2 regions of the Streptomyces sp. NPDC058279 genome follow, and region 1 is predicted to be linked to the other one. Evidence: riboswitches for the same ligand, from Rfam matches in the RefSeq annotation. Region 1 holds a riboswitch; the other holds the start of a gene.
What was found. Region 1 has a riboswitch for glycine ahead of gcvP (aminomethyl-transferring glycine dehydrogenase). Riboswitches for the same ligand answer to the same signal wherever they lie in the genome.

Region 1 (3,512 bases):
ACCGGCCACCGGGGAGCACCTGCGGCGGGCCGGGATCACCACGGTGGGGGACCTGGCCGAGGCGGGTGAGGACGAGCTGGTGCGCATGATGGGCCGGGCGCACGGTGCGGGGCTGTACCGGATGGCGCTGGGCCTGGACGACCGACCGGTGGTCGCCGAGCGGGACGCGAAGTCCGTGTCCGTGGAGGACACCTTCGACGTGGACCTGCACGACCGGGTGCGGATCCGGTACGAGGTGCAGCGGCTCGCCGACCGCTGCGTGGGGCGGCTGCGCGGCTCGGGACACTCCGGACGCACCATCGTGCTGAAGGTGCGCCGCTACGACTTCTCGACGCTGACCCGCTCGGAGACGCTGCGGGGCCCGACCGACGACCCGGTGGTGGTGCGGGAGGCGGCCGCCCGGCTGCTGGAGTCCGTGGACACCACGGGTGGGGTGCGGCTGCTGGGCGTCGGGGTGACTGGGCTCGCGGACTACACGCAGGAGGACCTGTTCGCGCAGGCCGACGCGCCGGCGACGGGTGAGGGCCCTGACCCCGGCGCGGCGGGGACGGGGGAGCCCGATGGGCCGGACGGGGCGCGTTTGCCGGGTGGGGAGGCCGGTCCGGCCGTGGCACCCGTACCGGCCACCGGGGACGGGCGGGCGCCGGAGCCGGCCGCCGAGCGCCGTTGGCCGGCCGGCAGTGACGTCCGGCACGCGGTCTACGGCCCGGGTTGGGTCCAGGGCAGCGGGGTGGGCCGGGTGACCGTGCGCTTCGAACGGCCCGGATCGGCGCCCGGGCGCGTACGGACCTTCCGGCTGGACGACCCCGAGCTGGAGCCGTCCGATCCGCTTCCGCTCGTGGGGGAGGAGGAGCCGGGCTCGGACCAGGGGGTGTCGGACGCTCCCTAGCCTTCGCCGGCCAGGCTGCCGAAGTCCCGGGGCTGTTGCGCGGGCGGGGGGTGGTGGAAGTCCGCGGGGAGCGTCACGTCCAGCCCGTAGTGGTGGTAGAGCTGGAGTTCCTGTTCCGGGGAGAGGTGGCGGCCGACGCCGAAGTCCGGGGCGTCCTTGATCAGGGAGCGTTCGAAGGGCACCCGGAGGGTGTCGTCGACCACCTCACTGGGCTCCAGTGGGACGAAGGCGTCCCGACTGAACAGGCCGGTGCGGACGGCCGCCCATTCCGGTACGCCGGTGGCATCGTCGAGGTAGACCTCGTCCACGGTGCCGATCTTCGCGCCATTGCGGTCGAACGCCTTGCGGCCGATGAGACTGCGGGGATCGATGTCGGGCTGCACGGTCCGGTCCCTCCAAGTGGTCGCAACTCCTCCGTAATGACTACAGAAGGGCATATCCGCGCAGGGGGCCACTCGAGGGAGCTTCCAGATCCTCGCTGGTAGGCTGGGTGACGGCTGTTGACCCTGTGCGGGAGAGTCCTCCGAGTGAGCATGACGGAGGCGCCGAAGGAGCAAATCCTCCCCGGAATCTCTCAGGCATACGTACCGCACGTGACGAGGCCACTCTGGAAAGCAGGGGCGGGTACCGGGCGCGCAGTGCCGGTTCCCCTCCTCACCGACGGTGAAAGCCGGATCTCGTGGGCCCGTTCCCGCGACTCCGGTGAAGCTCTCAGGTTGAGATGACAGAGGGGGAGGCCGTCCGGGTGCCCGCGCCGTGGTGCCCCTCGCAGGTCGTACGACCAGGAGGCCTCCGTACATGACCGCCAACCGCATTCCGCTCTCTCAGCTGGAGCGAGGCATCCCCTTCGAGCAGCGCCACATCGGCCCGGATGCCGAGGCGCAGGCCAAGATGCTCGCCCAGGTGGGCTACGGCTCCCTGGACGAACTGACCGCCGCCGCGGTACCGGATGTGATCAAGACCGCGGCCGCGCTGAACCTGCCCGAGGCACGGACCGAGGCCGAGGTGCTGGCCGAGCTGCGCTCGCTCGCCGACCGCAACCAGGTCCTCACCTCCATGATCGGTCTCGGTTACCACGGCACCTTCACGCCGCCGGTGATCCTGCGCAACGTCATGGAGAACCCGGCCTGGTACACGGCCTACACCCCGTACCAGCCGGAGATCTCGCAGGGCCGGTTGGAGGCGCTCCTGAACTTCCAGACCGTCGTCGCCGACCTGACCGGTCTGCCGACCTCCGGCGCCTCCCTGCTCGACGAGGGCACCGCGGCCGCCGAAGCCATGTCCCTGGCCCGCCGCGTCGGCAAGGTCAAGGGCGGCGTCTTCCTGATCGACGCCGACGCGCTGCCCCAGACCATCGCCGTGATCGAGACCCGCGCCGAGCCGATCGGGGTCGAGGTCGTCGTCGCGGACCTGTCCGAGGGCATCCCGGCCGAGATCGCCGAGCGCGGTGTCTTCGGCGTGCTGCTCCAGTACCCCGGCGCGTCCGGTGCCGTGCGGGAGATCAAGCCGGTCATCGACCGGGCGCACGAGCTCGGTGCCATCGTCACCGTCTCCGCCGACCTGCTCGCGCTGACCCTGCTGACCTCCCCGGGCGAGCTGGGCGCCGACATCGCCGTCGGCACCACGCAGCGCTTCGGTGTCCCGATGGGCTTCGGCGGACCGCACGCCGGCTACATGGCCGTCCAGGCCAAGCACGCCCGTTCGCTGCCCGGCCGGCTGGTGGGCGTCTCCGTCGACGCGGACGGCAACAAGGCGTACCGCCTCGCGCTGCAGACGCGCGAACAGCACATCCGCCGCGAGAAGGCCACCAGCAACATCTGCACCGCGCAGGTGCTGCTCGCCGTCATGGCCGGAATGTACGCCGTCTACCACGGTCCGGACGGCCTGCGCACGATCGCCCGCCGCACCCACCGCTACGCCGCCCTGCTCGCCGCGGGCCTGACGGCCGGCGGGGTGGAGGTCGTGCACGGCGCCTACTTCGACACCGTCACCGCCCGGGTCCCCGGGCGCGCCGCCGAGGTCGTGGCCGCCGCCCGCGAGGGCGGGGTCAACCTCTACCGGGTGGACGACGACCTCGTCTCCGTCTCCTGCGACGAGACCACGCTGCGCGCCGACATCGAGGCCGTCTGGGGCGCCTTCGGCGTCACCGCCGACATCGAGGCCCTCGACGCCACCACCGAGGACACGCTGCCCGAGGGCCTGCTGCGCTCGGACGCCTACCTGACCCACCCGGTGTTCCACCAGCACCGCAGCGAGACCGCCATGCTGCGCTACCTGCGCAAGCTCGCGGACAAGGACTACGCGCTGGACCGCGGCATGATCCCGCTGGGTTCCTGCACGATGAAGCTCAACGCGACCACCGAGATGGAGCCGGTCACCTGGCCCGAGTTCGGCCAGATGCACCCGTTCGCCCCGGTGGAGCAGGCGGAGGGTTACCTCACGCTCATCACCGAGCTGGAGGAACGACTCTGCGAGGTCACCGGCTACGACAAGGTCTCGATCCAGCCGAACGCCGGTTCCCAGGGCGAGCTCGCGGGCCTGCTGGCCGTCCGCGCCTACCACCGCGCGAACGGTGACGACCGACGCACCATCTGTCTCATCCCGTCCTCCGCGCACGGCACGA
Region 2 (3,512 bases), on a different contig from region 1:
GTCGGGGTCGAGTTCGTGGAGAGGGGTGTTCAGTACGGACATCAGAAGTCCCCGGGGATCAGTTGTCGGAGTGGGTGAGCGCGGCGTAGTCGTCGGCGGAGAGCAGGTCGGCCGGCTCCTCCGCGACGCGCACCTTGAAGAGCCAGCCACCCTCGAACGGAGCCGAGTTCACCAGCGACGGGTCGTCGACGACGTCCTGGTTGGCCTCGACGACCTCACCGGTGACGGGGGAGTACAGGTCGCTGACCGACTTCGTCGACTCCAGCTCACCACAGGTCTCGCCCGCGGTCACCGTGTCGCCGACCTCGGGGAGCTGGGCGTAGACGACGTCACCGAGCGCGTTGGCCGCGAACTCCGTGATGCCGACCGTCGAGACGCCGTCCTCGGCGTTCGACAGCCACTCGTGCTCCTTGCTGAAACGCAGCTGCTGGGGGTTGCTCATGACCTGATTCTCCTGGATGCGGGGGAGTGGATACGAACGGTGGTCTCGGGTACTGGGACAGCGCCGTACGGGTGCCGTACGCCGGCGGTACGGCCGCCGTACGGGGCTCCGTGCGGCGGTGACGCGGTACGGGGTCGGTGCGGAACTACTTCTGCCGCTTGTAGAAGGGCAGGGCCACGACCTCGTAAGGCTCATGCGTACCGCGAATGTCCACGCCGACGCCGGAGGTACCGGGCGCGGCGTGCGCCGCGTCCACGTACGCCATCGCGATCGGCTTGCCCAGCGTCGGCGACGGGGCGCCGGAGGTGACCTCGCCGATGACCTCGCCGTCGGCGACCACCGGGAAACCGGCGCGCGGGACCCGGCGGCCCTCGGCGATCAGACCGACCAGCTTGCGCGGCGGATTCGTTGCGGCGCGCTCGGCGGCCTCCTCCAGTGCCCGGCGACCGACGAAGTCGACCTCCTTCTCGAACTTCACGACCCGACCCAGACCCGCGTCGAACGGGGTCAGGGAGGTGGTCAGCTCGTGCCCGTACAGCGGCATGCCGGCCTCCAGGCGCAGCGTGTCGCGGCAGGACAGCCCGGCCGGGACCAGGCCGACGCCCTCGCCGGCCTTCGTCAGCGCCTGCCACAGCTCCACGGCGTGCTCGGGGGAGACGAACAGCTCGAAGCCGTCCTCGCCGGTGTAGCCCGTACGCGCGATCAGCGCGGGGACGCCGGCGACCGTGCCGGGCAGGCCCGCGTAGTACTTGAGCCCGTCGAGGTCGGCGTCGGTGAGGGAGGCCAGGATGCCGGGGGACTCCGGGCCCTGGACGGCGATCAGCGCGTACGCGTCCCGGTCGTCGCGGACCTCGGTGTCGAAGCCGGCGGCGCGCTCGGTCAGGGCGTCCAGGACGACCTGGGCGTTGGAGGCGTTGGCGACGACCATGTACTCGCTCTCGCCGAGGCGGTAGACGATCAGGTCGTCGAGGATGCCGCCGTCCTCCTGGCAGATGTGCGTGTAGCGGGCGCGGCCGACACCCACGGTGGAGATGTTGCCGACCAGCGCGTAGTCCAGCGCCTTGACGGCCTCGGGGCCGGTCAGGGTGATCTCGCCCATGTGGGACAGGTCGAAGAGACCGGCCTTCGTGCGCACGGCGGTGTGCTCGTCGCGCTCACTGGCGTAGCGCAGCGGCATGTCCCAGCCCGCGAAGTCGGTCATGGTCGCACCGAGCGAGCGGTGCAGCGCGTCGAGCGCGGTCAGGCGGGGGGCAGTGCTCATGGGTGTGGCTCCCGGGTCCCAGGGCATGACATGACGAGGACGATCCTCCCCATCTGTCATCGGAACCTGAGAGGTTCGCCGAGAGTTCCCGCACCGGGCGGGACGCGTCGTCGGCTTGCACCTTGGGTGGAGCTGTCGAACAGCCCGCTTTTCAGATCTGCCTCATCCACGCGGTACGGGGCCTGAGAGATTCAAGGGAGGAACTTGCTCCTTCGGCGCCCGGGCACGACCTCACGGCGTGCCGGGACTCTCCCGCGCGGATTCAAGCGGCCGGTATGCAGTTGGTGTCCAGATGGCGCACATCATTGCACGAGGTGGGCGGGAGCGGGCGGGCGGCCCCGAAAGTCCGCGCGGACCCGAGCGGGGCTTGAGTGGGCGCGCGCGGGCGGCGCGGGTGGGCGCGGGTGGGCGGGGTGGAACCGGGTGGGCCGGATTACCGTCTCTTTACATTCAGGTGCGGGGGAGGCGATCGCTGTGCGGAGGTTCGGATTGCCGGCTTTGACGGGGACGCTCGACGGGGTCCCGGCGCAGCGTCGGGCACCGGCGTCGGTGCGGCCGGGACGGGTCCGCGACCTGCGGGGGTCGGCGGCGCGGGGGCCGCGCCGGCTCGGCTTCGCGGCGGGGGACATCGTGGTGGTGTCCGGCCTGCCCGGCGGTGGCAAGAGCACGCTGATCAGACGGGTCGCCGGGGTCGTCGCGATCGACTCGCAGGACACCCGGGAGCGGTGGGAGCGGCGGGTGCCGGGGGCGGTCCCGTACGCCGTGTACCGGCCGGTGGTGCGGGCGGCGCACTACTGGGGGCTGTGGCGGGTGGTGCGCTCGGGGGCTTCGGTGGTGGTGCACGACTGCGGGAGCCGGGCGTGGGTACGGCGGCTCCTGGCGCGGGCGGCGCGGCGGCGGGGCCGGGCGTTGCATCTGCTGCTGTTGGACGCGACCGCGGGGGAGGCGTTGGCGGGGCAGGCGGAGCGGGGGCGGCGGGTGTCGGCGTACGCCTTCGCCCGCCACCGGGCGGCGGTGGCCCGCCTGATCCGCGCCGCGGAAGCGGGCCGCCCCCCGGCCGGCTGCGCCTCGGTCACCCTCCTCGACCGCCGCTCCGCCGCCGCGCTCACCGGCATCACCTTCCCCTGACCGGTCCCCCGCGCCACCTTCAGCGCCGGGTCGGCACATCCAGCCTCGCCGGCGTTTGAGGCGCGGGGGCCCGGCACACCCCCGGGGCCCGCCGCCCCGGGGTGTGGGGGGGGCGGGGGCGGCGGGCCCCCCCCCGGGGGCCGGGCGGCGCGGGGTGCCCGGGGGCCCCCCCCCCGCCCCCGCCCCTCAAACGCCGGCGAGGCTGAAAATGCTGGCCCCACGCCTCGAACGCCGGCGAGGCTGAGTTCGCGCCCGCGAGCTGGGGCCGAGCCGGCGACCCGGGGCCCGGGGGGTCAGGGCGACGGAATAAGGTCGGCGGGACAACGCGGAGCGACAGGCGGAGGCGGCAGATGCACGGCGGCGGGTGGCCCGACAACGAGCTGGAACACGTGCTCGGCGCGGCCCTGGGGCAGGCGGACGCCGGCGCCCGGATCCTGGAGGTGCTCGGCCGCAGCCCGGTCTGGGTGCCGCTGCCCACCGGCGGCGGCCCCGAGCACACCGCCCTCAACCTCCCGACCATGCTCATCGGCGGCGCGGCGTACGTCCCGGTCTACAGCTCCGAGGCCCAGTTCCGCGTCTGCGTCGGCACCGCCATGGACTTCGCCGTCGCCCCCGCCGTCGAATTCGCCCGCGGCCTGCCCCCACAGCTCGGCATCGCCCTCAACCCCGAGGGCGCCGTCG

Region 2: another riboswitch for glycine. It lies ahead of gcvT (glycine cleavage system aminomethyltransferase GcvT); the one in region 1 lies ahead of gcvP (aminomethyl-transferring glycine dehydrogenase).

The regions. Positions count from the first base shown of each region.
Region 1 covers NZ_JBHVYA010000001.1:971,259-974,770, reverse strand. The annotation lists gene ACFVXJ_RS04700 (DNA polymerase IV) at 1-889, shown strand, start outside; gene ACFVXJ_RS04695 (PRC-barrel domain-containing protein) at 886-1,272, opposite strand; glycine riboswitch at 1,391-1,489, shown strand; gene gcvP (aminomethyl-transferring glycine dehydrogenase) at 1,688-3,512, shown strand, end outside.
Region 2 covers NZ_JBHVYA010000009.1:83,664-87,175, reverse strand. The annotation lists gene glyA (serine hydroxymethyltransferase) at 1-42, opposite strand, end outside; gene gcvH (glycine cleavage system protein GcvH) at 59-442, opposite strand; gene gcvT (glycine cleavage system aminomethyltransferase GcvT) at 588-1,703, opposite strand; glycine riboswitch at 1,865-1,968, opposite strand; gene ACFVXJ_RS18900 (AAA family ATPase) at 2,193-2,831, shown strand; gene ACFVXJ_RS18895 (enhanced serine sensitivity protein SseB) at 3,182-3,512, shown strand, end outside.